2 regions of the Citrobacter freundii complex sp. 2025EL-00176 genome follow, and region 2 is predicted to be linked to the other one. Evidence: predicted binding sites of a transcription regulator. Region 2 holds the regulator's gene; the other holds the start of a gene.

Region 1 (15,355 bases), on a different contig from region 2:
TTCAGGTCACTCTTTAACGCAATGTCGTAGGTCGCCCCGGCATGGTACGGAAGATTGATGCCTACCTTGCCATTCCACGCCATACTGCCGCTTAACGCATCGTTCACCTGCTTCGGCAAAATCCCCATACGGTTAGGCTGCCAGTCGCCTTGCAGATTCACCGCCACCTGATAGGCTTTGGCCCCTTCGGTCGTGGAAAAGTCGACGTTCAGCGGCTGATTAAACCAGTTGGCCGTCATCGGCTCGCTCTGCAGATCGCCGTTCACAAAGCTGAATTTACCGGTCAAATTCTTCAACGTACTGTCGAGCGGTTTAATAAACAGACTGTTATTACGCAGGTTGACGTCGCCTTTGGCTGTAACCAGCGAGCCATCCAATGGGATATCGAGATGTAAGCGAGCATTCACATCGCCATCAATCTGCAACTGCTCAAGCGTGGCGCCCAGAGAATCTTTTAGCGGCGTATCATCAAAATAAGGTCCAACCGCCTTACCCGGCCCGTTGATGTCGGCATCAATCAGCAGCTTTTCTTTTGCATAGTCGGGAATATTGGCCGTCAGGTTGCTGGCTTTTACGCCACCTAAATTAACGCCATCCGTTTTCATCCACAGGCCGTCGTTAATGAAGTTCAGTTCAATATTGAGGTCGGTCAACGCAGGCCAGTCGGGCTGGAAGGCGAATTTAGCATTGCGTAGCGGCACCAGGACCTGAAACTGCCCTTCATTGTGCAGATACGGGAACAAATGCGGGTTGCCGCCATATACCAGCGTGGCGTTATCCGCTTCGCCGCCCTGAATCGCGCCGCTGAGGTAGTCAACCAGCTCTTTGCCCATCAGATTTTCCGGGAAGTAGCGCCAGGCCTGAGAACCGTCATCAGTACTGATCCCCGCCAGAATGCCCAACCATGGCTCGTCACCGGTCGGTTGCAGATAGCGAAAACCGCCGCGCGCATGTACCGCTTTCGCTTTAACATCAATGTTGCGCCCATCTAACTGAAAACCTTTATCATTCTTCAGCCAGCTTAGCGTCGCCACGCCGTTTTCTATTTCCAATGGCGCGCGGAATACGGTCTCATACGGCATGTTGGCTTGCTTCATGGAAGCGGTAAGCGCGCCATTTTCCACGCTGCCCGCCAGCGTACCGGAGAAATGCTCAGCCCCCGGTAACAACTTCCACTGTTTCCAGGCCAAGTTGGTCCATGCGGACTGGAAGCGGGTTTTTTCTGTCGCCTGTAACGGGATATCCAGCGCCAGCACATCTATTTTGCCGCTCGGCTGCGTGGCGCGCCAAATATCACCCAGCGCAGGCGATAACCGGGACGCCATCGGGCGCAGCCCTTCTAATCCGGCCAGATCCAGATTGCTGGCACGAATGCGAAGCTCGTCGCTACGCTTGTTATTCTCACCACCGACTTCCTGCTCAGGGATCCAGGCCAGCGTTAACGCTCCGCTCGGCCAGGGTTTATCATCCATGGTGATACGGGTATCGGGAATAGAGAATTGCCAGCCCGGCTGTTCCCGGCTGATGTGCGCCGTCAGGTTATCGACAGAGAGCGTATGCGTACGGTTGTCACCCAGCCAGCTGGCACCGCCTTTCTTCAGCCAGACATCCCCCCCGGAGACGACGCCTTTATTGATCGTCATCCATGCTTCCAGGCTAAAACGCGCGGTTTGCAGCGCGACATTATCCTGCATCCATTTGCCCAGCCACGGTTTGACGTCAATGTCGTCTGCCTGCAACCAGACCCGACCATTATTCAATAGCCCATTATCGTCTCGCAGATCCATGCGCACCTGCATAACGCCATGCTGTCCGGTCAGGCTGGAAAGACTGACCTGACCCTCAGCACGATGCCGGTTTTTACCGTTCAGCCAGGTAAGCTGTGGGATCGCCAGTTCAGCGCGCTGACCTGAGAGGGTTAAAAAGCTAATTTGACTGTCGCGGAGATCGAAATGATCAAACTGACGCAGGAAGAGATCGCTGAGGTGACCCGCTTCAATTCCATCACCACTTTCACTACTCTGGATGGGGGTATTGGTGCGCAACTGCAATTGCCAGAAGGTGAGATCGCGAAACTGCCAGCGCATGTGCAGTAAGCTTTGCCAGACATCCAGCGCTAACGTGACGCGTTTTACCGAAAACTCACCGCCGTCTTTAAGCTGCGCATGAATATCACGCGCTTCAAGCGTAGGGCCGAAATTTTGCCAGTTGGCGGAAAGCTGGCTGGCGGAAACGGGCAAACCGGTCGCGGATTCAATCTTACTGAGAATGGCCGGACGCCAGCTATTAAGATGAGGTAGCGCAAGGCGCAGCCCACTGACCAGCAGCGCTGCAATGACAACGAATGCGGCTCCAGTGAGCAGTAATATCCCCGGCAATCGCCTCACGCGCCTCTCCTTGTCTGCAAAAAAATGTGACTCACACCCCTTGAGTGTATATTGCCGGATGGCGGCGCTTGCGCCTTATCCGGCCTACATGCGCTGGTGCTACTACTCAATTACATCATTACGACGTCGAACTGCTCCTGGTTATAGAGCGGTTCAACCTGGACTTTGACCTGTTTACCCACAAAGATTTCGACTTCCGCCAGCGCATGCGACTCTTCGCCTTTCAGGGTTTCCGCCACTGCCGGAGAAGCATAAACCAGGAAGCGATCGGAGTCGTATGCATGGTGTACGCGGACAATTTCTCGCATGATTTCATAGCATACGGTTTCCACCGTTTTCACGGTACCGCGTCCATGGCAGGTTGGGCACTCATTGCACAGCACATGCTCCACGCTTTCACGCGTGCGCTTGCGCGTCATCTCCACCAGGCCCAACTGTGAAAAACCGTTGATGCTGGTTTTTACGCGGTCCTTGCTCAGAGCCTGCTCCAGAGAGTGCAACACCCGGCGCCGATGGTCTTCATTATTCATGTCGATAAAATCGATAATGATAATGCCGCCCAGGTTACGCAGACGCAGCTGACGCGCAATGGCCTGCGTTGCTTCAATATTAGTATTAAAAATAGTGTCGTCGAGATTACGATGGCCAACAAACGCGCCGGTATTGATATCCACGGTAGTCATCGCTTCGGTTTGATCAATGATCAAATAGCCGCCGGATTTGAGCTCAACCTTGCGTTCCAGCGCGCGCTGGATTTCATTCTCAACGTCAAAGAGATCGAAAATGGGCTGACGTCCGCTGTAATGCTCCAGCTTGCTGGTCATCTCGGGAATGTACTCCGCCGTAAATTCCAGCAGCGCCTCATAGGTCAGGCGAGAGTCGACGCGGATCCGGTCAAGCTGGGCATCGGCAAAATCACGCAAAACGCGCTGCGCCAGCGCCAGTTCGCCATACATCTGGTAGCGCGTTTGCGGGCGTTTTTTGCGCTCCATAACTTTCGTCCAGACGCGCTTCAGGTAGGCAGCATCCGAGGCGAGATCCTCTTCACATACGCCTTCCGCCGCCGTACGAATGATAAATCCGCCCTGCTCATCACAGTAATCAGCTACCACTTTTTTCAGGCGTTCGCGTTCGGTTTCGCTTTCGATACGTTGGGAAACGCCAACGTGCGATGCACCCGGCATAAAAACAAGATAACGGGAAGGCAGCGTAATGTCCGTCGTCAGGCGAGCGCCCTTAGTTCCCAACGGATCTTTTACCACCTGCACCATCAAATCCTGGCCCTGGCGAACCAGTTCAGAAATGTCGCGCACGGTGAACTGTTTTTGCTCTTCACCGGCCACGCATTCGGTGTGCGGCATGATGTCTGAAGCGTGAAGAAATGCGGCTTTATCCAGTCCAATATCTACAAAAGCCGCCTGCATACCCGGAAGTACACGACTTACACGACCTTTGTAGATATTGCCTACGATTCCACGTCGCGCCTCACGTTCAATATGAATTTCCTGAAGAATACCGCCATCAATGTAAGCCACCCGTGTTTCCGATGGCGTTACGTTTACCAACAATTCAGCCGTCATGTTTATCCCTTTGCTCACGCAGTGCGTTAAAATTGGTCAGCAACTCATACGTTTCTACCAGCGGTAAGCCGACTACGGCGTGATAGCTGCCATTTATCTTCCTGACAAAACAGCCACCCAACCCTTGAATACCGTATGCACCTGCTTTATCCATTGGTTCACCGCTGGCAACATAACCCGCGATGTCCTCATCGGTGAGTGCTCTGAACGTCACTTCCGTCACCACCAGACAGTCCAGACTGTGCTGGCGATCGGCCAATGCCACGGCGGTCATGACCTGATGTGTGTTGCCCGACAGTTTACGCAGCATTGCGGCGGCATGGAGGGCGTCGTGTGGTTTTTCCAGCACTTCGCCGTTAAGAATAACAATGGTATCCGCACCCAATACCGGCAAATCGCGCTGCGCCAGCGCGACGCCAGCCTGCGCTTTTTCGCGCGCCAGACGAGAAACGTACTGCTGCGCGCTTTCCTGCGGGTGCCGCTGTTCTTCAATCCCAGGAACCAGCCGTTCAAACGTAACACCAAGTTGAACGAGCAGCTCCTGACGACGTGGAGAACCGGAAGCAAGATACAGAGTATTCATATCAACCTTATTGCACCGCAAACTGCTGACGGATTTTACGCATCAGTAAGAATAGCCATGGCCAGAGCACACCATTCACTACACTACTCCAGAACACTTCAGGTCTGAAAGAGACATTGATCACTAAAAACTCGGCCCAGAAAACAATAATATCCACGACCAGTGATAACAACACGACCACCAGCGCCTGTTGCCAGAGCGCGAGGTTGCGGAATAGCTGGAATTTCAGTGCGACCAGATAGGCAATGATACTCATCGACAAGGCCCGCACGCCAAGCGTGGAACCGCTAATGAGATCCAGTATGGCACCCACCACGAACCCTGTGCCCACATTTACGCGATGCGGCAGCGCCAGAATCCAATACAACAAGATGAGCAGCACCCAGTTTGGCCGGAAAACAAGAATGTTATCCGGCCAGGGCATAACTTGCAGCAACAATGCAATAAGGAACGAAAGCCAAATAACCCAACGCCCCTGGTGACGTATGCTTGCCACTTACTGTCCTCCCGGCTTTCGCGGAGCAGGTTGTGGCGGCGTGGTGTCCGTAGGCGCTGTAGTGACGCCTGTAGCAGGTGCCGGTACTGGCGCAGGCGGCCCCATGGCATCTGGCGCAGGCAGAACTTGCGGCATCATTTGCATCAAACGTTCATTAGCAACACGGTGTACTTCTTCCGGCGTCATCGGATTGGCGCCGTTACGATCGGCTCCCCACAACAGCAGCAGATAGCGCAAACGCTGCAAACCCGCGGTCGGACGTGCCTGAATGACGGTATAGGCACGCTGCGTGTCCAGCTTAACGGAAGAAACAACAGCAACCGGATAACCTTCAGGGAAGCGCCCACCCAAACCGGACGTCACCAGCACATCGCCAACGCGTATGTCGGTGTTCGCCGGCAGATGTTCGAGCTGAAGATCGTCCGTACAACCGTTGCCCGCAGCAATGACGCGAATATCGTTACGCAGCACCTGAATTGGCAGCGCATGCGTCGCATCGCAAATGAGCAGCACGCGGCTGGTCAGTTTTGCTACCGCAACGACCTGACCCACGACACCTTTGTCGCTAATAACTGGCTGACCTTCGTAGACGCCGTTAACGCTCCCTTTGTCGATCACGACCTGATCGCTGTAAGGATCGTTAACCGTTGAGATGACCTGCGTCACCATCTTTTGTTCGTCCTGACGCAATGGCGATCCCAGCAGCTCGCGCAAACGCGCGTTCTCCTGTTTATATTGCCCCAGCATCAGCAGCTCGCTGTTTTTCAGCAGCAGTTCCTGACGCAGCGCCCGGTTTTCAAGTTCGAGTTGGTCACGCGAAGCCAGCGTTTGCGACACGCCGTCGAGTAATTCACGAGGACCATTAGAGATAAAGTAGAAAGGACTGACGGCGGTATCCATGTACGTTCGGATTTGACTAAACGTACCCAGGCGGCTGTCGGCAATAATAACGCCGAGCGCCACCAGCACCGCCAGAATAAGGCGAATCTGTAGCGACGGGCCACGGCTAAAAATTGGCTTCATAGTCTATGCGTATTCTCGTATCAGAGCGGAAGGGCAACCCGCGGGCTACCCTACCTGCGTCCGATTACTCTTCGCTGAACAGGTCGCCGCCGTGCATATCGATCATCTCCAGTGCTTTGCCGCCACCGCGCGCCACGCAGGTCAGCGGATCTTCAGCAACAACAACTGGAATACCGGTTTCTTCCATTAACAGACGGTCAAGGTTGCGCAGCAGCGCACCGCCACCGGTCAGCACCATACCGCGCTCGGAGATATCTGACGCCAGCTCTGGCGGGCACTGTTCCAGGGCAACCATTACCGCACTCACGATACCGGTCAGCGGTTCCTGCAGCGCTTCCAGAATCTCGTTGGAGTTCAGGGTAAAGCCGCGTGGAACACCTTCTGCCAGGTTACGACCGCGTACTTCGATCTCACGGACTTCATCGCCCGGATAAGCGGAACCGATTTCGTGTTTAATACGTTCTGCGGTGGCTTCACCGATCAGAGAACCGTAGTTACGACGAACGTAATTAATGATGGCTTCGTCGAAGCGGTCACCACCAATACGGACAGAAGAAGAGTAAACCACGCCGTTCAGGGAGATAACGGCAACTTCAGTGGTACCACCACCGATATCCACCACCATTGAACCGGTTGCTTCAGAAACTGGCAGGCCCGCACCAATCGCGGCCGCCATCGGCTCTTCGATCAAAAAGACTTCACGGGCGCCTGCGCCCTGAGCGGATTCACGAATCGCACGGCGTTCAACCTGAGTTGCTCCAACCGGTACACACACCAGTACGCGCGGACTTGGGCGCATGAAGCTATTGCTGTGCACTTGTTTGATAAAGTGCTGGAGCATTTTTTCAGTCACGAAGAAGTCAGCGATAACGCCGTCTTTCATTGGGCGAATTGCAGCGATATTGCCCGGCGTACGACCCAGCATCTGCTTCGCATCATGACCTACTGCAGCTACGCTTTTCGGCGAACCGGCACGATCCTGACGAATGGCCACAACAGAAGGCTCATTCAATACGATGCCTTGTCCTTTTACATAAATAAGGGTATTCGCGGTACCCAGGTCAATGGACAGGTCATTGGAAAACATGCCACGAAATTTTTTCAACATACTAAGGGATAATCCTGAAAGCTGGGGCGGAAAACAAAATCCGCTTACTTTACCAACCACACGCAGCAGCGACAAGGCGCAAAAATCATCTGCTACGGTGAAAATTAGTGCAGTTCGTTTCCTTTGTTACAAAACCGGCCTGAGTCCATCAGGGCTGAAAAAATCAGCAGCATTCCTCGCTTTTGTTTGCAACCTGTCAAAGGTCATTCACCTGCATGTTTGCTGTTACAACCTGGCGAGCAGACAAGCACACCCCCAGAAGGCACAGCGCGCGTTATTCTACGTGAAAACGAATTAAACGGCAGGTTAAACCGAATATCTTTGCGAATATTTTTTCACGTTGGTGTCAAGTGGCTGTGATGCGGCAAAAAAATCCCCTTGCCCACCAGCAACTCCGCGTTCCGTCAGCGTATGCCACTCGCTACGCGAACGAACGCCCGTGGCGTAAACCTGCGTTGGCGTGCCTGAGCAGGCCTCCGCCAGGCTTTGAACCAGCAGTTGGTTTTCGGTTCGCTTATCAATATTCCTCACCAGGCTTGGATGCAGCTTCAATAACTCAACGTTAAGCTCTTTAATCCAACTGGTGCTCACCAGCGTTAAACCGGCCTGCGTAACGGCGATTCGTACCCCTAGCGCGTCCATCAATCGGATGACGGGCTGTAATCGGCTGATATGTTGACAGACATCTGCCTCAGCAAGTTCAATAATTATGCGTTTGCGTAGTGATTTTTCGCACTGCATTAACGTATCACGCAGCCAGCGCTGAAAACGTGGGCGAATTAGCGATTCAACCGTTATCTGCATCGCCAGGCTTTCCTGCGGCCAGTAGCCCAAAAGCAGGATCAGACGGCTTAACTGCAAACGGTCATACTCTTCAGCCAGGCCAAATTGCAGCACCATCGGCATATATTCCGCCGAGATAACCTCTTCGCTGCCATCAAAAATACGGCACATCAGTTCCCGGTGGTGCACCCGTCCTTCACGCGTTACCGCAGGTTTTTGATATATTCTCGGCCCGCCCCGGCTGAGCATCTGTTCAATCAGTGTTCGCCAGCGCACATTGCCCCGGCCTTTTTCCGGCAGTGAGTCATCATAGACCGACCAGCTGTTCCCGCCCTGCAGGACCGAATTCCGGGTGGCGGCCTCAGCATGATCCATCACCTGTTCCGTCGACTGGCCACTGCGGCAAACGCAAATGCCAATATGAACCATATCGGCACGATCGATCATTTTATTAGTCGGAAGCGCATCGACCGCTTTTAATAATTGCCCGGCGATGCTTTCGGCTTCTTTCAGCGTGCGATGTGGCAGCAGGATGGCAAAATCGCTACGGTGGTAGCGCGCCAGCAATGCCCCCGGATAACGCGTCATAAACGTCGACAACAAATTGATTAGCGTTGAAATTTGCTCTTCCGCCTGGGTGATTCCCCAGCTATCTCGCAGCAGAGTAAAGTCCGGCAGGCGCACCATCATCACGACGCCATGCGATCCCACCTTTTCCTGATCTTCCAGCAGCGTGGCCAATTGGTTATCAAAAAACAGACGGTTACTCAGCCCGGTTTTTGTATCCTGCGCAACATAGGAACGAATCAGGGTATCCAGTCGGCTGCGTTGCTCGCGGGCATTTTGAATTTCAGTCAGCAACATATCGAGCGCACTGCTGGTGCGCGCTGGCCATTCATAGACCGTTCCTCGTACATTCGGCCCGCGCTCACCGTTCAGAATACGCGTGGAACGAATCTCCAGTAACTCCTGGCCTGAAAGCTGACGCTGAAGCCAGCGTACCGACAAAAAGAGCATCAGAATAATAAATGCAATGGCCAGCGTGAGCGGAGCGGTAGTCAGTAGCGAATGGAAATAATTGCCCATCGGATCCTGATAAACCAGTCGCACTGACATGCCCGGATGCTTGACCAACGGTACGGTGATGTCGCGGTAGAGGTTGTTTGTTCCTGCCGGGCGATAGCTGCTGGTTCGGGAGTGGTCATACACGATATGCTCCCCTTGCAGCAATTCGATACGCACGATATCAACAGAAACCATCAGGTCATCGATTTGCGGTGTCAGCGAAACGAAATCGCGGGAGACAAGATGTGTATCAATCGCCGTCGCCACCGCCTGCACTCGCGTAGTGAACTTATATTGAATAGCGTTGTAGAAACTCAGCGAGCAGCCAATCAGAGTCACAAAGATCGTTAACCCGGTAAGCAGCGTGACAAAAGCTGAGAATTTCGTCGTTAATCGCATCCTTGTGTTAACTCCGACAGTTATGAAACAGGTATGAAAGAGATAAAGCGACTCGAAAAGGCAAAACTGAACGCAAAATCCGCCAATTTATGCAAACTGTGTGGGCATACTACCAAATCAGGTATATCTGGCAATTTATTGCGCAGAATCGGCATCATGTTTTGATTAGCGAGTATAGTCTTCATTAACAATTTTCCAATCCACTATACGAATTGAGGACAGGTTATGCAGGCTTTGATCTTAGAACAGCAGGACGGAAAAACCCTCGCATCCGTTCAACCCCTCGACGAAAACCAGCTCCCGGAAGGCGATGTAACGGTGGATGTCCACTGGTCGAGCCTGAACTATAAAGACGCCCTGGCTATCACCGGCAAGGGTAAAATCATTCGCAACTTTCCGATGATTCCAGGCATTGATTTCGCCGGAACCGTTCGCGCCAGCGAAGATCCCCGTTTTCATGTGGGTCAGGAAGTTCTACTGACCGGCTGGGGTGTGGGTGAAAACCATTGGGGCGGGCTGGCTGAACGTGCGCGCGTCAAAGGCGACTGGCTGGTAGCGCTGCCGCAAGGGCTGGACGGGCGTAAAGCGATGGTCATCGGTACCGCCGGTTTTACCGCCATGCTGTGCGTCATGGCGCTTGAGGATGCAGGTATTCGCCCGCAAGACGGTGAAATTGTCGTCACCGGCGCCAGCGGCGGCGTGGGCAGCACTGCCGTTGCATTACTGCATAAGCTGGGCTATCAGGTTGCAGCCGTATCAGGACGTGAAAGCACCCACGACTACCTGAAGAGCCTGGGCGCTAACCGTATTCTTGGCCGCGATGAGTTTGCTGAATCTCGCCCGTTGGAAAAACAGCTGTGGGCCGGCGCAATTGATACCGTTGGCGATAAAGTGCTGGCGAAAGTCCTGGCACAGATGAACTACGGGGGCTGCGTGGCCGCCTGCGGCCTGGCGGGCGGTTTCGCGCTGCCGACCACCGTTATGCCATTCATTCTGCGTAATGTACGTTTGCAAGGGGTGGACTCGGTGATGACCCCGCCGGCACGTCGCGCAGAAGCCTGGGCGCGTTTGGTTAAGGATCTGCCGGAATCATTCTATACTCAGGCCGCCACGGAGATTGCGCTGACGGATGCGCCGAAGTTCGCCGATGCCATCATCAATAACCAGGTGCAAGGTCGTACCCTGGTGAAGGTGAAATAACCGGCATCGGCGCAGAAATTTACACTTAACTCACGAAATTTCGCGGCATATATCGAGACTCCCTGCCATAGTAACTACGCATCCCCTGTCTGTCATGACGCGTAAGCCGGGAGTCTGTTATGAAGAAATTACGTCCATTTACAGAAGCCGACGTCACCGCCGAGTCGGCTTTTTTTATGCAGCGCCGTCAGGTACTGCAAGCATTAGGCATCAGCGCAGCCGCGTTGTCTTTGCCCCTCTCTGCGCAGGCCGACCTTCTTAGCTGGTTTAAGGGGAATGACCGCCCTCCGGCGCCTGCGGGTAAGCCGCTTAATTTCAGCAAGCCCACCGCCTGGCAAAATTCGCTTCCTTTAACGCCAGCGGATAAGGTTTCTGGCTACAACAACTTCTATGAGTTTGGTCTCGACAAAGCGGATCCAGCGGCCAACGCTGGCAGCCTGAAAACCGATCCGTGGACCTTGACAATCAGCGGTGAAGTCGCAAAACCACTCACTCTCGATCATGATGCGCTGACCACCCGTTTCCCATTGGAAGAGCGGATTTATCGGATGCGCTGCGTGGAAGCCTGGTCAATGGTGGTGCCGTGGATTGGCTTTCCATTACATAAACTGCTGGCGCAGGTTGAGCCCACCAGCAACGCAAAATATGTCGCTTTCGAAACGCGCTACGCGCCGGATGAAATGCCAGGACAGAAAGATCGCTTTATTGGCGGCGGGCTGAAGTATCCCTATGTTGAAGGGTTACGCCTGGATGAAGCAATGCATCCACTCACGCTGCTTACCGTAGGAGTTTATGGAAAGGCTCTTCCACCACAAAATGGCGCCCCCATCCGCTTAATTGTGCCGTGGAAATACGGATTTAAGGGCATAAAGTCGATCGTGAGTATCAAACTTATGCGCGAACGCCCGCCGACCACCTGGAACCTGGCCGCACCCAATGAATATGGGTTTTATGCCAACGTGAATCCGCATGTCGATCACCCCCGCTGGTCCCAGGCCACCGAACGCTTAATTGGCGCTGGCGGTATTTTGGACGTACAGCGTCAACCCACGCTGCTGTTTAACGGTTACGGCGACGAGGTTGCTTCTTTGTACCGTGGTCTTAATCTGCAGGAGAATTTTTAAGTGCGTCTGACTGCAAAGCACATTACCGGCCTGAAAGTTTGTCTGCATCTTGCCGGCTTTTTGCCGTTCATCTGGCTCTTTTGGGCGGTAAATTATGGCGGTTTGAGCGCCGATCCGGTCAAAGACATCCAGCACTTTACCGGTAGGACAGCTCTGAAATTCTTACTGGCGACCTTGCTGGTCTCTCCACTGGCGCGCTACGCTAAACAGCCATTATTGATACGCACGCGTCGCCTGTTAGGGCTATGGTGTTTCGCCTGGGCGACGCTGCATTTAACCAGCTACGCGTTACTGGAACTGGGTATTCATAATCTGGCGCTGTTGGGGCGGGAATTCATCTCGCGACCGTATTTGATGTTGGGCATTGTCAGTTGGGTCATATTATTTGCCCTCACCTTAACGTCCACGCAAGCTGCACAGCGAAAGCTGGGTAAGAATTGGCAATTTCTGCACAACTTCGTCTATCTTGTGGCGATCCTGGCACCCATACATTATCTGTGGTCGGTTAAAATTATCTCCCCTCAACCGATTATTTATGCCGCACTTGCTGCGGTGCTGTTAGCCTGCCGCTACAAGAAGTTTCGCCAGTGGTGGCGGTAGTTTCACGATATGTGCAGTGCGTTGCAAAACACGGACGATCCGATTTTCTTTACATGTTAACGGTTGATTATCTTCCCTGATAAGACCAGTATTTAGCTGCCAATTGCTACGAAATAGTTATAATGTGCGCCTTTGCTATCCCCGGTAGCGTTTTTACAGCGCGGAAAGGGTGACAATCGCATATTGAAGGTATATTTTGTCTTTTACCCGAAAATGGCAGAAGATAGCCGCACAATGACGAACAAGTCTGGCAATCTCATATAATGGCATTAGCACCCAGTGCAACGCCTGAGATGCGTGGCATCTTGTCACTCACTGTTATAAAAATGCTATACAGACGGCGGTAAAACGCCTGTCACAATCTCACTAAACAAAGAGTACGGAACCCACTCATGGATATTCGTAAGATTAAAAAACTGATCGAGCTGGTTGAAGAATCAGGCATCTCCGAACTGGAAATTTCTGAAGGCGAAGAGTCTGTACGCATCAGCCGTGCGGCGCCAGCTGCAAGTTTTCCAATGATGCAACAGGCTTATGCTGCACCAGTGATGCAGCAGCCAGCTCTGTCTAACGCTGTCGCACAAACTGCCTCTCCAAGTATGGAAGCTCCGGCAGCAGCGGAAATCAGTGGTCACATCGTACGCTCCCCAATGGTTGGTACGTTCTACCGCACCCCGAGCCCGGATGCGAAAGCGTTCATCGAAATCGGCCAGAAAGTGAATGCGGGCGATACCCTGTGCATCGTTGAAGCCATGAAAATGATGAACCAGATCGAAGCCGACAAATCCGGCGTCGTTAAAGCGATTCTGGTAGAAAGTGGTCAACCGGTAGAATTTGACGAGCCGCTGGTCGTCATCGAATAACGAGGCGAACATGTTGGATAAAATTGTCATCGCTAACCGCGGCGAGATTGCCTTGCGTATTCTTCGTGCCTGTAAAGAACTGGGCATCAAGACTGTCGCTGTGCACTCAAGCGCGGATCGCGATTTAAAACACGTATTGCTGGCGGATGAGACGGTCTGTATTGGCCCGGCTCCGTCCGTAAAAAGCTATCTGAACATCCCGGCTATCATTAGCGCCGCTGAAATCACTGGCGCAGTGGCAATCCACCCGGGTTATGGCTTCCTCTCTGAGAACGCCAACTTTGCTGAGCAGGTAGAACGTTCTGGCTTTATCTTCATCGGCCCGAAAGCCGACACCATCCGTCTGATGGGCGACAAAGTGTCCGCGATTACCGCGATGAAGAAAGCCGGCGTACCGACTGTTCCAGGCTCTGACGGCCCGTTGGGCGATGATATGGACGCTAACCGCGCTCATGCTAAACGCATCGGCTACCCGGTAATCATCAAAGCCTCCGGCGGCGGCGGCGGTCGCGGTATGCGCGTCGTGCGCAGCGATGCCGAACTGGCGCAATCCATCTCCATGACCAAAGCGGAAGCGAAAGCGGCTTTCAATAACGACATGGTCTACATGGAGAAATACCTGGAAAACCCACGCCACATCGAAATTCAGGTGCTGGCAGACGGTCAGGGTAACGCGATTTATCTGGCAGAGCGTGACTGCTCCATGCAGCGTCGTCACCAGAAAGTGGTCGAAGAAGCACCAGCGCCGGGCATTACCCCGGAACTGCGTCGCTACATCGGCGAGCGTTGCGCCAAAGCGTGCGTTGATATCGGCTATCGTGGAGCGGGTACTTTCGAGTTCCTGTTCGAAAACGGCGAGTTCTACTTCATTGAAATGAACACCCGTATTCAGGTTGAACACCCGGTAACCGAAATGATCACCGGCGTTGACCTGATCAAAGAACAGCTGCGCATCGCAGCGGGACAACCGCTGTCCATCAAGCAGGACGAAGTTGTGGTTAAAGGCCATGCGGTAGAGTGCCGTATCAACGCCGAAGACCCGAACACCTTCCTGCCGAGCCCGGGTAAAATCACGCGTTTCCACGCGCCGGGTGGCTTTGGTGTGCGCTGGGAGTCTCATATTTACGCAGGTTACACAGTACCTCCGTACTATGACTCAATGATCGGTAAGCTGATTTGCTATGGCGAAAACCGCGACGTCGCTATCGCCCGCATGAAAAACGCCTTGCAGGAACTGATCATCGACGGCATCAAAACCAACGTTGATCTGCAGATCCGCATCATGAATGACGAGCACTTCCAGCATGGTGGAACCAATATCCACTACCTGGAGAAAAAACTCGGACTTCAGGAAAAGTAAGCAAGCGTTAACCGAAAAGGCCGGAAATTCCGGCCTTTTGTTTTTCTCCCCTCCCATACGTGCCATAAGGTACAATCCCCGCTTTCTTTATCCACAAGGGACAAAAAATGGACGCTCGTTTTGTTCAGGCCCATAAAGAGGCGCGCTGGGCGCTGTGGCTGACCCTTTTATATCTTGCCGCATGGTTAGTGGCTGCTTACTTACCAGACTCCACTCTGGGTTTTACTGGCCTTCCGCACTGGTTTGAAATGGCCTGTCTGCTGACGCCATTGGTTTTCATCGTACTGTGTTGGGCGATGGTGAAGTTTATCTATCGCGACATTCCGCTGGAGGATGATGATGCAGCTTGAAGTTATTTTGCCGCTGGTCGCCTATCTTCTGGTGGTTTTCGGCCTCTCTGTTTACGCCATGCGCAAAAGGTCGACCGGCACCTTCCTGAATGAATATTTCCTCGGCAGCCGCTCTATGGGCGGGGTCGTGTTAGCGATGACGCTAACGGCAACCTATATTAGCGCCAGCTCGTTTATCGGCGGCCCAGGTGCTGCTTATAAATACGGGTTGGGATGGGTGTTATTGGCGATGATCCAGTTGCCTGCCGTCTGGCTGTCGTTAGGTATTCTCGGCAAAAAATTCGCCATTCTGGCACGCCGTTATAATGCGGTGACCCTCAACGATATGCTGTTTGCCCGCTACCAAAGCCGCCTGCTGGTGTGGCTGGCGAGCCTCAGCCTGCTGGTCGCGTTTGTCGGTGCAATGACCGTACAGTTTATTGGCGGCGCGCGTT
Region 2 (15,355 bases):
GACGAGCTGCGTTATCGCAAGGAAGTCCCCTGCTATTGCGGCAAGCAAGGCTGCATTGAAACCTTTATTTCCGGAACCGGTTTTGCCACCGACTACCAGCGTCTGAGCGGTAAGCCGCTCAAGGGCAGTGAGATTATCGACCTGGTTAACGCGCGGGATGCTGTGGCGGAGCAGGCATTGAGCCGCTATGAGCTGCGTCTGGCGAAATCACTGGCGCACGTGGTGAATATTCTCGATCCGGACGTCATTGTACTGGGTGGGGGAATGAGTAATGTCGACAGGCTGTATCAAAACGTTCCAGCGTTGATGAAGCCGTTTGTCTTTGGCGGCGAGTGCGAAACGCCCCTGCGCAAGGCGCTGCACGGTGACTCCAGCGGGGTACGCGGTGCGGCCTGGCTGTGGCCGCAGGAGTAATCTGTTTTACGTCGCGGGTGCAACTTGTTGCACGCCGCGCTTCAGGTAGCCGTAAATCAGCAGCGATGACATGGCGGAGAACGACAGCAACGCAGCCGGCAGCGTTACATAGTTGTAGGCAAAGCCCAGCGTCAGCATCATACCGCCGCACCAGGCGCCAATTGCGCTACCGAGGTTAAAGGCAATTTGCCCGCCAGCCGCTCCCAGTAGCTCACCTCCTTTGGCATTTTGCAGCAGCAAAATTTGCAGCGGCGCCGACAGGGCGAACAGGCCCGCGCAGCAAATAAAGGCGAAGGTCAGCGATGCGGCTTTGATACCGCCAAAGACAAAAAGCAGCAGCAGAACCAGTACAATGATGAAGTCGGTTATTACCGCAATGCGCAGCGGCGTATAGCGGCCAGACAGCCGACCGCTCAACAGATTCCCTAATACCATCCCCAATCCCACCAGCATCATGATGAAGGTCATCAGCGCTTCGGAAAAGCCGGAGATGAACATCATGTACGGCTTAACGTAGCTGAACCAGGCGAAAACTCCGGCGTTGCCAAACATGGTGGCGGAAAAGATCAGCCACGGGGCGGGGCTTTTCAAAAAGTGAAATTGCTCGCGCAGATTGCCTTTCGCTTCATCGCTGATATTGGGCACCCAAAAAGCTATCGAGACAATAACGGCGATATTAAAGACGGCTATCAGCAAGAACGTATAGCGCCAGCTAAATTCCTGGCTCAGCCAGGTCCCGACGGGAATGCCAATCAGATTGGCAACGGTCATCCCCGAAACCATGCCCGCGACGGCGGCGGTGACTTTTCCAGGGCGCGCCAGCTTCGACAGAATAATTGCCCCAACGCCAAAAAATGCGCCGTGCGGGAAACCGGAAACCAGTCTGCCCACCGCCAGCATAAAATACGAGGAGGAAAGGGTGAAGATGGCGTTGCCAATCACACATAGCGTGACCAGAAACAGCAGAATATGTTTAAGCGAAAAGCGGTTGGAGAAGAGCGCAATAATCGGCGCGCCCAGCACTACGCCAAAGGCATAAAACGAAATCATATGGCCAGCGGCCGGGATGGAAATGCCTACGTCCCGCGCCAGTTCGGTGAGTACCCCCATGATGCCGAACTCGGCCATGCCCAAGCCAAATGTTCCGAGGGCTAAAGAGAAAATGACTTTTTTCATACCACCTGCCAACAAGAAAGACGCCGGATGTACGTCATAGCAGCGAACGTTCGCCGCCAACAGAGATAGCTTGCGGATAAGTGAAGTGGAATGCCATTTCATATCCGTCTTTGAGTATGCAATATTGTGCTACATAGTGTGCCGGATGACTCCGGCCTGGAGATTTATGCTGATTCCACCGCAAACATCTTATCGAGTTTGCTGTAGCCCAGCCCGTTGATTTTTTTAACCTTGATCTGCACCGGAATGCGTTCTTTCATCGCTTCAACGTGGCTGATCACACCAATGGTTTTGCCGGTGGCGTTCAGCGCATCCAGCGCGTCCAACGCGGTATCCAGCGTTTCGCTGTCCAGCGTGCCGAAACCCTCATCGAGGAACAGAGAGTCAATTCGCGTTTTGTGGCTGACCAGATCGGATAACGCCAGCGCCAGCGCCAGACTCACGAGGAAGCTCTCGCCGCCGGAAAGCGTACGGGTGTCGCGCACGGCATCGGCCTGCCAGGTATCAACCACTTCCAGCTCCAGCGCTTCGCTGGCCTTGCGCTGTAACAGATAGCGACCATGCAGACGAGTGAGTTGGTTGTTGGCAAGCCACACCAGGTTATCCAACGTCAGCCCCTGGGCAAACTTGCGGAATTTATCGCCCTCTTTCGAGCCGATCAGCGCATTAAGATAGCCCCAGTCATCAACCTGCTGCGTGACCTTTTCAATCTCCTGCATCAACGCCTGCTGTTGCTGGCGATGTTCAGCATCCTGTTTGAGCTGCTGGCGAATTTCGCCCTGACGAGTGGTGTTTTCCCGTAACTGCTGGGTGAGCTGCGCCAGCGCGTCGCGAAGATGTTGTGTCGTGAGCGTGAGATCTGCCCCGGTTGGCAACTGCTGGTGATGACTCGCCAGAGCCTGCTGAGCTTGATTAAGCAACGTTTGCGCCTGCTGTTGCTGGTTTTCCAGCGATTGCTTTAACTGCTCAAGGCGGCTAAAGGTCTCTTCATCCAGCAGGGCGGCAACAAAGGCGTCACGATCGGCAAAGATACTGGCCTGCAGGGCGGCATCAAACTGTGCCTGAATTTCTGCGGCGCGCTGTACGTCCTGCGCCTCCTGCTGCTGCAACGTTTGCCACTGGCCCTGCAAGGAGAGGCAATCGTCGTGCACCTGTCGCCAGTTTTCCAGCGACAGACTCTCAGTACTTGCGGAAAGCGTATCGGACTCTGGCAGCGTTTCCAGCAACGGCGTGAGCTGAGCTATTCGCGCCTGTAACTCGGTGAGTTCGTTCTGGCGCTGCTGCCACATTTGCGCTTCTCTCGCCCGCTCGCTCAGCCACGAAGCGGCTTCATCTTCAACTGGAAGGGACAGTCCATGGCGGGCCAGATCGGCGGTTAACGTAGCCTGGCGCTGTTCAATATGCTGTTGAAGCTGGGTAATCTGCTCGGTATGCGCCGCGATTTGCGCCTGCAGGGTATGACGCAGACTCAACTGGTGAAGCTGTTGTTCGTGTTCTTCCTGGGCGGCAAGCCACGGGGCAATATCATCCTGCGGTTGCAGCGTCACGCTAAGGCTGGTGGTGACCGTCTGCCACTCTTGAGTAAGCGCTTGCTCCTCTTGAGAAAGCGTCTGTGCTTCGCGTTCATCCCGCTGAAGTTGCTGGGTGATTGCCTCAAGCTGACCGCGTAAGGTTGAACCCTCATCAGCCAGCGTTTTAACCTCTTTTTCCAGGGCTTCACGCCGTGCCTGATTAACGCTCAGTTCGAGCGTTTGATAGCGCTCAATCGCTGGATGCGTGGTGGAGCCGCACAGCGGGCAAGGCATGCCGGATTGCAATAATGCCCGCTGGCTTTCCAGATCTTTGATGCGGGCTTCCTGCTCGCAAATGATTCTCACATCGGCAAGTTGCTGATTTTTATCTTTATAGCGCTGACGTTTTTCGGCCAGCACCGCGTTGCGCTGAGCCAGCTCTTGCTGACGCTGCACAAGCGTGGCGCGTAACTGCGCCAGCTGCTTTTGCTTCGGGGCGATTTGCCCGTGCAGATTGCTCAGACGCTGGCGTAACGGACGGCGCTGCACATGTTGCGCCAGCGCCGCCGTGACTTCCTGCGGCGAAAGGGTCAGCGTGGGAAGCGCCAACGCATCCAGTTTACGCGTGTCATTTTCCCTTAATTGCAGCCACTGGCGTAGCTGGGTGCTGGCGTCGGACTGTTGCGCCAGCAGGGCCTTCCAGCCTGCCAGTTCGCTGCCCCACAAGCGGAAGCGATCGTGTTCGTTCAGCCAGTCGATTAACGTCTGTTGTCCGGCGAGCAAGGCGGTTGATTGCGTATGCGCCTGCTGACGGATGCGCCCGCGCAGCGCTAAGCTGCTTTGTAAGCGAGCATTCACTTCCTGAATCTTCTGCCGCGTGCGCGCTATCGTAGCCGTTTGTTCCTGAATTCGCTCCCAGTGTGGGCGTAACGCTCTGGCCGGTTGTGCCAGGCTCAGAGCCGCCAGCTGTGGCTGTGCGTCTTTTTGCGCTTGTTTAGCGGCCTGTAACGCCTGTTGGTGACGGTTTATGTCCGTCTGTAGCTCATTTTGCCGAATGAGCCAGTTGAGATGTTGTTGCTGAGTCTGCTGGTTGGCAAGGTAGCGTTTTTCCTCGTCAGTAAGTACCTGCAAACTCTCTGTCAGGGACTGCACCTGCTCCGCAGCGAGCAGAGCCACGCCGCTGGCCTGCGCCTGCAGTTTTTCCAGCTCCGTACGCGCCGCTTTATGTTTTTCAAACACCATCGCGGAGATTTGGCCGTAGATCTCGGTCCCCGTCAGTTCTTCCAGCAGTTCGGCACGCTCTTTCGGTTTGGCATTAAGAAAGGCGGCGAATTGGCCTTGCGACAGCAGCATCGAACGGGTGAAACGACCGTAATCCAGGCCGGTAAGTTCGGCGGTCATTTCCAGCTTATCTTTGACTTTATCGGCGAGGATTTTACCGTCGGCGCAGCGGGCCAGCTCTACGCGTGGAGCCTGTAGATTGCCTTCAGGCTGATTGCGCGCGCGGTTCTGGCTCCAGAATGCGCGATAGGCTTCGCCCCGGACCTCGAACTCGACCTCGGCCAAACACTCGGCGGTGTCGCGGGTCATCAGATCGTTTTGCGACTGAGACACGGTATTGAGCCGCGGCGTTTCGTGATACAACGCGAGACAAATGGCGTCCAGCAGCGTGGTTTTTCCCGCGCCCGTTGGACCGGTGATGGCGAACAGCCCATTGCTGGCAAAAGGCTCAGCCGTGAAATCGACTTTCCATTCTCCTTTCAGAGAATTGAGGTTTTTCAAACGCAGGCTGAGAATTTTCATGCTTCGGTCTCCCCGGCAAGCGTGTGTAAGGTGGTGCTAAACAGTTGATTCAGGCGCTCGCGTTGCGATTCTTCGAGTTCTTCCAGCGCCAGACGACGGTCAAAAACGTCCGTCACGCTCAGCTCGCTTAGTGTTTCACGTCGTTCATTCGCCATAATACGTTCACGCTGTTCCCGGCTGCGGCGCACCAATAACACCTCTACCGGTAAATCTTCGGTTAATGCCTGAATCTTACGCTGCATGTCGTGCAGATAGTCATCGGTGGTGATTTCGATATCTAACCAGACTGGCGGTTCCTGCTGTACATCGCGCCACTGTTCAAGTTGGGCGGTAATCGCGGCTAAATCACCTTTCAACACCGCCAGCGGCTGGGTGACCGGTACGGTAAGGTGCTCAACAGCGCTCAGCTTGCCGTTTTCGAAGCTCACCAGATGAACGCATTTGTTTTTGCCGCACTCGTCAAAACTGAGCGCAATTGGCGAACCGCAGTAGCGAATATGCTCGGTTCCGCCGATAACCTGCGCCCGGTGGATATGCCCCAGCGCGATATAATCGGCCGGTGGGAAGTTTTGCGCCGGAAAGGCGTCCAGCGTACCGATATAAATGTCACGTACGGCGTCACTTTTGCTGGCGCCAACGGTGGTCAGATGCCCGGTCGCAATGATGGGCAGATTTTGGGCGCCGCGCAGCGTACAGGCGTCCTGATATTGCTGATGGTAATAGTCGGTAATAGCCGACAGCAAATGCTGCTGTTTCTCTTGTCCGGTCAGTCCGGCCTGGCTGGTAATGATGTCGCGCGGTCGTAAAAAAGGAACCGGACACAGGATCGCACCCGGCGTGCCGTCGCGTTGAGACAATACCTGCGGCGTATGGCCTGCGCTGGCGATCACCGTGGTGTTGAGAAACGCCAGAATATCGCGGGATTCGTTGAGCGTGGCGACGGAGTCGTGGTTACCTGCCAGCACCACCAGATGACAGCCGGTTTGCTGCAGATTAACGACGAAACGGTTATACAGCTCACGGGCATAGCTTGGCGGCGAGCCGGTATCGAAAATATCGCCTGCCACAATAATGGCATCCACCTGCTGGGATTGTGCCGTTTCCAGCAGCCAGTCGAGAAAGGCCTGGTGTTCAGCGGCGCGGCTCTTGCTGTAGAAATTTTGGCCCAGATGCCAGTCAGACGTATGAAGGATGCGCATAAGAGTTCCATGACGATAAAACAGTGGCGGGATTATAACCCTGCAAGGACGGTAATATCTTGTTTAAGGGCTGTCATAATTCACAGGGCTGCGTTAAACCTGGACTATCTTTTCATAAATCTGTCATAAAACTGACGCATAATGGCACCGTATTGATGGCAAACGATTTAATTATAAACAGGGCAAATCATGGCGAGACGTATTCTGGTCGTAGAAGATGAAGCTCCAATTCGTGAAATGGTCTGCTTCGTGCTCGAGCAAAACGGTTTTCAACCCGTAGAAGCCGAAGACTATGACAGTGCTGTGAACCAACTCAATGAACCCTGGCCGGATCTCGTCCTGCTTGACTGGATGCTACCCGGCGGCTCGGGCCTACAGTTTATTAAACATCTCAAGCGCGAAGCGATGACGCGGGATATTCCCGTAATGATGCTGACGGCGAGGGGAGAAGAGGAAGATCGCGTCCGGGGTCTGGAAACCGGCGCGGATGATTATATTACCAAGCCGTTTTCTCCCAAGGAGCTGGTGGCGCGTATTAAAGCGGTTCTGCGTCGTATTTCCCCCATGGCGGTGGAAGAGGTTATTGAGATGCAGGGGCTGAGCCTTGATCCAACCTCGCATCGCGTGATGACCGGCGAGGATCCGCTGGATATGGGGCCGACAGAATTCAAACTGTTGCACTTCTTTATGACCCATCCGGAACGCGTCTATAGCCGTGAGCAATTACTCAATCATGTCTGGGGTACCAACGTGTACGTGGAAGACCGGACAGTGGATGTGCATATCCGCCGCTTGCGTAAAGCGCTGGAGCACAGTGGACACGATCGTATGGTGCAGACAGTTCGTGGGACGGGATATCGTTTTTCGACCCGCTTCTGACTGACATGAATATGGGCCTGAGGGATTAGGCTGTTAATGGAGTAAGACGTTTGCTAGAACGATTGTCATGGAAAAGGCTGGTACTGGAGCTGATCCTCTGCTGCATACCGGCGTTTATCCTTAGTGCTTTTTTTGGTTACCTGCCCTGGTTTTTGCTGGCGTCGGTAACCGGCCTGCTTGTCTGGCATTTCTGGAATTTATTACGCTTGTCCTGGTGGTTATGGGTCGACAGAAGTATGACGCCGCCGCCGGGGCGTGGAAGTTGGGAGCCGTTGCTGTACGGGCTGCATCAAATGCAGCTGCGTAACAAAAAGCGCCGTCGGGAACTGGGTAATCTGATTAAACGTTTTCGCAGTGGAGCGGAATCGCTACCCGACGCGGTGGTGTTGACGACTGAAGAGGGCGGCATTTTCTGGTGCAACGGTCTGGCCCAGCAGGTTCTGGGACTGCGCTGGCCGGACGATAGCGGGCAAAATATTCTTAACCTGCTGCGCTACCCGGAGTTCACGCAATATCTGAAAACGCGTGATTTTAGTCGGCCAATCAATCTGGTGCTCAATACCGGACGGCATCTGGAAATTCGCGTGATGCCCTATACCGACAAGCAATTGCTGATGGTTGCGCGCGATGTAACCCAGATGCACCAACTGGAAGGTTCGCGGCGTAACTTTTTTGCCAACGCCAGCCATGAGTTGCGTACGCCGCTGACGGTGCTACAAGGTTATCTGGAAATGATGCAGGAGCATCCGCTGGAAGGAACGACGCGTGAAAAAGCGCTGCATACCATGCGTGAGCAAACGTACCGCATGGAAGGGCTGGTGAAGCAGTTGCTGACGCTGTCGAAAATAGAGGCCGCGCCAGCGCTGCTGCTCAATGAGAAGGTGGATGTGCCGATGATGCTGCGTGTGGTTGAACACGAGGCGCAAACGCTGAGTCAGAATAATCATACGTTTACTTTCGATATTGATAGCCACCTTAGCGTGCGCGGAAATGAGGAACAACTGCGTAGCGCGATTTCGAATCTTGTGTATAACGCGGTGAACCATACTCCCGCGGGTACGCACATCACCGTGCGCTGGCAGCATGTTGCCTCCGGGGCGGAATTTAGCGTGGAGGATAATGGGCCGGGTATTGCAGCGGAACATATTCCTCGTTTGACCGAACGCTTTTATCGCGTGGACAAAGCGCGATCCCGACAAACGGGTGGGAGTGGGCTAGGCCTGGCTATCGTGAAACATGCTCTGCATCATCACGATAGCCGCCTGAATATCGAAAGTACGCCAGGCAAAGGGACGCGATTTAGTTTTGTCATCCCGGAACGTTTAATGGCCAAAAGTAACGATTAACCCGTATTCGTAAGATAATCTTTCCAAAAGCCAGCGCGAGCTGGTTTTTTTATGTGGTCAATAGTTACATCCTGAATTTTGCGACGTTTGATTGTTTTTTGTTCGAACTATTACCCATACCTTTTTCCATGAAATGGTGTTTTGTGCTAATCCGAATTTTCATATCGCTATATTGTTCTGGTTTTTGGATCCCACCTTGCTTTAAAACGTTATAAGCGTTTAAATTGCGCTCCAGATGCTGTCATACCGACTGCATTTACGCGGTAAATCGAAAAACTATTCTTCGCCGCGCCAGGTCGGGAGTGTTTCCCGCTGGAATTGAGTAAAAATGCCGCTGTATTGTCCCCCAGGGAAAGGCAAAAATTTATTGTTTTCAACACCACATCCACAGGCTGTAAGACTTTATGACCCATCAGTTAAAATCGCGCGATATTATCGCTTTGGGATTTATGACATTTGCACTGTTCGTTGGTGCAGGTAACATCATCTTCCCCCCAATGGTTGGTTTGCAGGCAGGCGAACACGTCTGGACTGCGGCTTTTGGCTTTTTGATTACCGCCGTTGGTCTGCCGGTACTTACCGTTGTCGCGCTGGCGAAAGTCGGTGGCGGTGTGGACAGCCTGAGTACCCCTATCGGTAAGGTTGCTGGGTTGCTGCTGGCTACCGTTTGCTATCTGGCGGTTGGTCCATTGTTCGCGACGCCGCGTACCGCAACGGTCTCTTTCGAAGTCGGAATTGCGCCGCTGACCGGTGACTCTGCGCTGCCGCTGTTCATCTACAGCGTGGTCTATTTTGCGATTGTTATTCTGGTGTCGCTGTATCCGGGCAAACTGCTGGATACCGTCGGCAACTTCCTTGCTCCGCTGAAAATCCTGGCGCTGGTGGTACTGTCTGTCGCCGCGATTGTCTGGCCAGCAGGCCCGATCAGCAATGCGATGGAAGCCTATCAAACCGCAGCATTTTCGAATGGTTTCGTAAATGGCTATCTGACCATGGATACGCTGGGCGCGATGGTGTTTGGTATTGTTATCGTTAATGCCGCCCGTTCGCGTGGTGTGACCGAAGCGCGTCTGCTGACCCGTTACACCGTCTGGGCTGGCCTGATGGCGGGTGTGGGCTTAACGTTGCTGTATCTTGCGTTGTTCCGTCTGGGTTCCGATAGTGCGATTCTGGTCGATCAGTCTGCTAACGGCGCGGCGATTCTGCATGCTTATGTTCAGCACACCTTTGGTGGCGCAGGAAGCTTCCTGCTGGCGGCGCTGATTTTCATCGCCTGTCTGGTTACTGCGGTTGGCCTGACCTGTGCGTGTGCGGAGTTCTTTGCCCAGTACATTCCACTGTCTTATCGTACGCTGGTATTTATCCTCGGCGGCTTCTCGATGGTGGTCTCTAACCTGGGGCTGAGCCATCTGATTCAGATCTCTATTCCGGTGCTGACGGCTATCTATCCGCCATGTATCGCACTGGTTGTATTAAGTTTTACCCGCTCATGGTGGCATAATTCTTCCCGCGTCATTGCACCTGCGATGTTTATCAGCCTGATTTTTGGTATCCTTGATGGCATTAAAGCTTCTGCAATTGGCGACGTGTTACCGGCCTGGACCCAGCGTTTACCGCTGGCGGAACAAGGGCTGGCGTGGTTGATGCCAACAGTCGTGATGGTGATCCTGGCAATTATCTGGGATCGCGCCGCGGGTCGACAAGTGACCTCCAGCGCACACTAATCACTGACAATAAGTTTTAACCACGGGGCTATTAATATGGCCCCGTGGTTTTTTTATTGTGTTAACAGGTTAGGAATCGATGGAAAGTAATAACAAGCTAAAGCGTGGGCTGAGCACCCGGCACATTCGCTTTATGGCATTAGGTTCGGCAATTGGTACTGGGCTGTTTTACGGCTCGGCCGATGCGATCAAAATGGCGGGGCCGAGCGTGTTGCTGGCCTATATTATCGGTGGCGTTGCGGCATATATCATCATGCGCGCGCTGGGCGAAATGTCGGTACATAACCCTGCAGCCAGCTCTTTCTCGCGCTATGCGCAGGAAAACCTCGGGCCGTTGGCGGGTTACATTACCGGCTGGACCTACTGTTTTGAAATCCTGATTGTCGCTATTGCCGACGTCACTGCCTTCGGCATCTACATGGGGGTCTGGTTCCCGGCGGTACCGCATTGGATATGGGTACTCAGCGTGGTGCTGATTATTTGCGCCATCAACCTGATGAGCGTGAAGGTGTTTGGCGAGCTGGAGTTCTGGTTCTCGTTCTTTAAAGTCGCCACCATCATCATCATGATTGTCGCCGGTTTCGGCATCATCATTTGGGGCATTGGCAACGGCGGGCAACCTACCGGTATTCATAACCTGTGGAGTAACGGCGGCTTCTTTAGCAACGGCTGGCTCGGCATGGTGATGTCGCTACAAATGGTGATGTTCGCCTACGGCGGGATAGAGATTATCGGTATTACCGCAGGTGAAGCGAAAGACCCGGAAAAATCTATTCCGCGCGCTATCAATTCCGTACCGATGCGTATCCTGGTGTTTTACGTGGGGACGCTGTTTGTCATTATGTCTATCTATCCGTGGAACCAGGTTGGCACCGACGGGAGTCCGTTCGTCCTGACGTTCCAGCATATGGGCATTACCTTTGCCGCCGGGATCCTTAACTTTGTGGTCCTCACCGCATCGCTGTCGGCTATCAACTCTGACGTCTTCGGCGTGGGGCGTATGCTGCATGGTATGGCAGAGCAGGGGAGCGCACCGAAAATGTTCGCCAAGACGTCGCGTCGTGGCGTGCCATGGGTCACGGTGATGGTGATGACTATCGCCCTGCTGTTTGCGGTTTATCTTAACTACATCATGCCGGAAAACGTCTTCCTGGTGATCGCCTCTCTGGCGACCTTCGCCACGGTATGGGTGTGGATTATGATCCTGCTGTCGCAGATTGCCTTCCGCCGTCGTCTGCCGCCGGAAGAGGTCAAGGCGCTGAAATTTAAAGTACCAGGTGGGGTAACAACGACCGTTGTTGGCCTGATTTTCCTCGTCTTTATCATCGCGCTTATCGGCTACCATCCGGATACCCGTATTTCCCTGTACGTTGGTTTCGCGTGGATTGCCCTGCTGCTGGTGGGTTGGGTATTTAAACGCCGTCGCGAGCGTCAACTGGCTGAAGCGCAGTAATATTTTTGCCGGGTAGCCTGATGTTACCCGGCAATTTTCTCCTCCCCCAAGCTCCTCCCCCAATAAACGTTAAGATGATGAGTGATCCTGCTCTTTGCTATGGCAAGGTGGCTTCATTTTCATCAAAGGGGATACGTGATGTTGAACGCTTGGCACCTTCCGGTTGCCCCATTTGTTAAGCAAAACAAAGATCAACTGACGATTACATTATGGCTGGCGGGGGAAAATCCACCTCAGCGGGTGACGCTACGCGCAGAAAACGATAACGAAGAAATTTCGCTGGGTATGCACAAGCTGCGCAGCCAGCCGCAGCCGGGCGTAACCGCGTGGCGAGGGGCGATCGATCTTGCCAGCGGCCAACCGCGTCGGCGCTATAGCTTTAAATTATTGTGGCCCGATCGTCAGCTGTGGTTTACGCCGCAGGGATTCAGCCGTTTTCCGCCTGCGCGTCTGGAGCAGTTTGCTGTTGATGTGCCGGATAACGGTCCGCAGTGGGTAGCTGACCAGATTTTCTATCAGATTTTCCCGGACCGTTTTGCCCGCAGCCAGTCGCGTGAGTCGGCTCCAAACGTCTATTATCACCACGCAGCCGGGCATGACATTGTGCGTCGCGAGTGGGATGAACCGCTGACCGCTCAGGCCGGAGGATCGACATTTTATGGCGGCGATTTGGACGGCATCAGCGAAAAGCTGCCGTATCTGAAAACGTTAGGTGTCACGGCACTGTATCTGAACCCGGTGTTTACCGCCCCGAGCGTGCATAAATACGATACCGAAGATTACCGTCATGTTGATCCACAGTTTGGCGGCGACAACGCGCTGCTGCGCTTGCGCCATAACACGCAACAGCAGGGCATGCGTCTGATTCTTGACGGTGTTTTTAACCACAGCGGCGATTCGCACCCCTGGTTTGATCGGCATAACCGTGGGACGGACGGGGCATGTTACAACCCGGATTCCCCCTGGCGTGACTGGTATCATTTCTCTGCCGACGGTGTGGCGCTGGACTGGCTGGGCTATGCGAGTCTACCCAAGCTGGATTTTTGTTCGCCAAGCCTGATCAATGAAATTTATCGCGGGGAAGACAGTATCGTTCGCCACTGGCTGAAAGCGCCGTGGAGTATGGACGGCTGGCGTCTTGATGTCGTGCATATGCTGGGAGAGGGCGGCGGTGCGCGCAACAATCTGCACCATGTGGCGGGGATTTCGCAGGCGGCAAAAGAAACCCAGCCAGAGGCGTATGTGGTGGGTGAACACTTTGGCGATGCGCGTCAGTGGTTGCAGGCGGATGCTGAAGATGCCGCCATGAACTATCGCGGTTTTACTTTCCCCATCTGGGGATTTCTGGCCAATACTGATATCTCATACGATCCGCAATCTATTGATGCCCAAACCTGTATGGCGTGGATGGATAACTACCGCGCGGGTCTGTCGCATCAGCAGCAACTGCGGATGTTCAATCAACTCGACAGCCACGATACCGCCCGTTTTAAATCCTTGCTTGGCAAAGACGTGGCGCGTTTACCGCTGGCGGTGGTGTGGCTGTTTACCTGGCCAGGCGTGCCGTGTATTTATTACGGTGATGAGGTGGGGCTGGACGGCAATAACGATCCGTTCTGTCGTAAGCCGTTCCCGTGGCAAGCTGAAAAACAGGACACTACCTTGCTGGCGCTGTATCAGCGGCTGGCTAAATTACGCCATCAAAGCCAGGCGTTACGCCATGGCGGTTGTCAGGTGATTTACGCCGAGGATAACGTGGTGGTGTTTGTGCGGGTGCTCAACCGCCAGCGCGTGCTGGTGGCGATTAACCGTGGCCACGCCTGCGAAGTGGTCCTGCCAGTCTCGCCATTGCTGCGCGTCAGTCAATGGCTGCACAAAGAGGGTAACGGCCTGCTCGCTGACGATATCCTGACGCTGCCGGCGATCTCCGCCTCGGTGTGGATGGGTCATTGATACAAGCGCGCAATCTCCGGGCTTGCCAGCAGCGTTTCTCGCCACCAGCGCTGCGCCAGCCCATCGCGGCTGTTGCGCCATGCCATATAGGCCACATCTTTTTGGCGAAATGAGATGACCCTTTTTTCCACCAGTTCGCCTGTGGCAAGCCACGGGCTGGCAATGTGGCGGGGGAGAAACCCGCAGCCCATGCCAGCTCGCAATAACATCACTTTACTGTGGAAGTCATCCACACGAATCTGCGCCTGCTCCTCCATCAGGTTGGTTTGTAGCGGATGGCAAAAGCGGGCGCTGTCGCTGATAACAATGGCTCGATGCAGGCACAGTTGTTCGTTTGTCAGGTCATCCGGCGCGGCAGCCAGCGGATGCTCAGGTGCCACGACAAATACATTATCCAGCGTGCCGAGCATTTTGTAGGACCAGGCGGCTGAGGTTGGCGGTTCATTAATCGCCCCCAGAATGATGTCTGCTCCATTATGGGTCAGCTCCTCCCAGGATCCCGCCAGCGTATGGTGGGTGAAACTCAGACGGGTTTGCTTATTCAGCGTGTGAAATTGATCAATAATGGGCAACAGCGCGGCGAAAGGAAAAGAGTCGTCCAGCGCAATCGCCAGCTCTTTTTCCCAGCCAGAACTCAGCTGTACCGCCTGCTTTTCGAGATCTTTGGCCGCACTCAGCAGCAAACGTCCCTTTTCCAGCATCATCAGCCCGGTGTCGGTAAATTTCGCCCGATGCCCGGAGCGGTCAAGCAGCTCGATGTTCAAATCGCTTTCCAGCTTCTGAATCATATAGCTGAGTGCCGCAGGGGTTTTAAACAGCGATTCGGCTGCTGCGGCAAATGAACCCTGTTTGTCGAGTGCGTCGAGAATGAGCAAAACATCCAGATTGATGCGCATAAGCGGAAAATATCCTGAAAAATAAACCCTTCTGTTGTACCGAATGAAGAAAAACAATGCCAGTGAATAAATTAGATGAGTCAAGCGCATTTTTTTGATGTTGTTTAGGATATATCGCAACACAGAATTAATAGTTTCACAGGATGGTAAGTTTTCTTTAATAACTCGTTAGAAATTTCCCGCTATACTCAACAAGCTTTCTGATTCAGGATCCTGCTGCTGACGGCAGATACAGACCGTTGCCTTTTAACCTATTGATTAAGAAGGTATTTTATGTCTATTCGGGAACTGATTGACCCTCAAAACTCTACGCTGATTTTTATTGATCATCAGCCGCAAATGTCATTTGGTGTGGCAAATATTGATCGCCAGACTTTAAAAAATAATACCGTGGCATTAGCGAAAGCCGGCAAGATATTTAATGTTCCGGTGATTTATACATCTGTGGAAACAAAAAGTTTTAGCGGCTATATCTGGCCGGAATTGTTAGCGGTTCACCCTGATGTGAAACCTATTGAACGCACGTCTATGAACTCCTGGGAAGATGCGGCGTTTGTGAAGGCCGTGGAAGCGACCGGACGCAAAAAATTGATTATCTCCGCGCTGTGGACCGAAGTCTGCCTGACCTTCCCGGCGCTGATGGCGCTGGAAGCGGGTTATGAAGTGTATGTGGTGACCGATACTTCCGGCGGCACGTCTGTGGATGCCCACGAGCGTTCCATCGACCGGATGGTGCAGGCGGGCGCAGTCCCCGTAACCTGGCAACAGGTTCTTCTTGAGTACCAGCGCGACTGGTCCCGCAAAGAAACCTACGACGCCGTAATGGATCTGGTGCGCGAGCATAGCGGTGCCTACGGTATGGGCGTGGATTATGCTTACACCATGGTGCACGGCGCGCCGGAACGTAAAGCCTGAATACACGTCATCCTTCATGCTGCCTGAATGCATCGTTATAGATCTCGTGTATTGATATTGATGGCGGGCTATCCCGCCATTCTCCT

What was found. The regulator PhoB, encoded in region 2, activates phosphate uptake and scavenging genes when phosphate is short. The targets are predictions, from matches to a motif close to CTGTCATAAAACTGNCNNAT.
Region 1: a site for PhoB is predicted at 9,436-9,455, ahead of acuI (acrylyl-CoA reductase (NADPH)). Genes of this name have one in related genera too.

The regions. Positions count from the first base shown of each region.
Region 1 is NZ_JBRYHT010000003.1:17,311-32,665, reverse strand. It holds gene yhdP (AsmA2 domain-containing protein YhdP) at 1-2,387, opposite strand, end outside; gene rng (ribonuclease G) at 2,498-3,967, opposite strand; gene ACVXHP_RS09020 (Maf family protein) at 3,957-4,550, opposite strand; gene mreD (rod shape-determining protein MreD) at 4,558-5,046, opposite strand; gene mreC (rod shape-determining protein MreC) at 5,047-6,069, opposite strand; gene mreB (rod shape-determining protein MreB) at 6,134-7,177, opposite strand; gene ACVXHP_RS09000 (hypothetical protein) at 7,155-7,475, shown strand; gene csrD (RNase E specificity factor CsrD) at 7,484-9,424, opposite strand; gene acuI (acrylyl-CoA reductase (NADPH)) at 9,650-10,624, shown strand; gene msrP (protein-methionine-sulfoxide reductase catalytic subunit MsrP) at 10,744-11,748, shown strand; gene msrQ (protein-methionine-sulfoxide reductase heme-binding subunit MsrQ) at 11,749-12,348, shown strand; gene accB (acetyl-CoA carboxylase biotin carboxyl carrier protein) at 12,741-13,211, shown strand; gene accC (acetyl-CoA carboxylase biotin carboxylase subunit) at 13,222-14,571, shown strand; gene ACVXHP_RS08965 (YhdT family protein) at 14,679-14,921, shown strand; gene panF (sodium/pantothenate symporter) at 14,911-15,355, shown strand, end outside.
Region 2 is NZ_JBRYHT010000012.1:17,420-32,774, forward strand. It holds gene mak (fructokinase) at 1-414, shown strand, start outside; gene araJ (MFS transporter AraJ) at 421-1,590, opposite strand; gene sbcC (exonuclease subunit SbcC) at 1,755-4,904, opposite strand; gene sbcD (exonuclease subunit SbcD) at 4,901-6,103, opposite strand; gene phoB (phosphate response regulator transcription factor PhoB) at 6,293-6,982, shown strand; gene phoR (phosphate regulon sensor histidine kinase PhoR) at 7,033-8,328, shown strand; gene brnQ (branched-chain amino acid transporter carrier protein BrnQ) at 8,733-10,052, shown strand; gene proY (proline-specific permease ProY) at 10,132-11,505, shown strand; gene malZ (maltodextrin glucosidase) at 11,644-13,458, shown strand; gene ACVXHP_RS19305 (LysR family transcriptional regulator) at 13,452-14,354, opposite strand; gene ACVXHP_RS19310 (hydrolase) at 14,628-15,269, shown strand.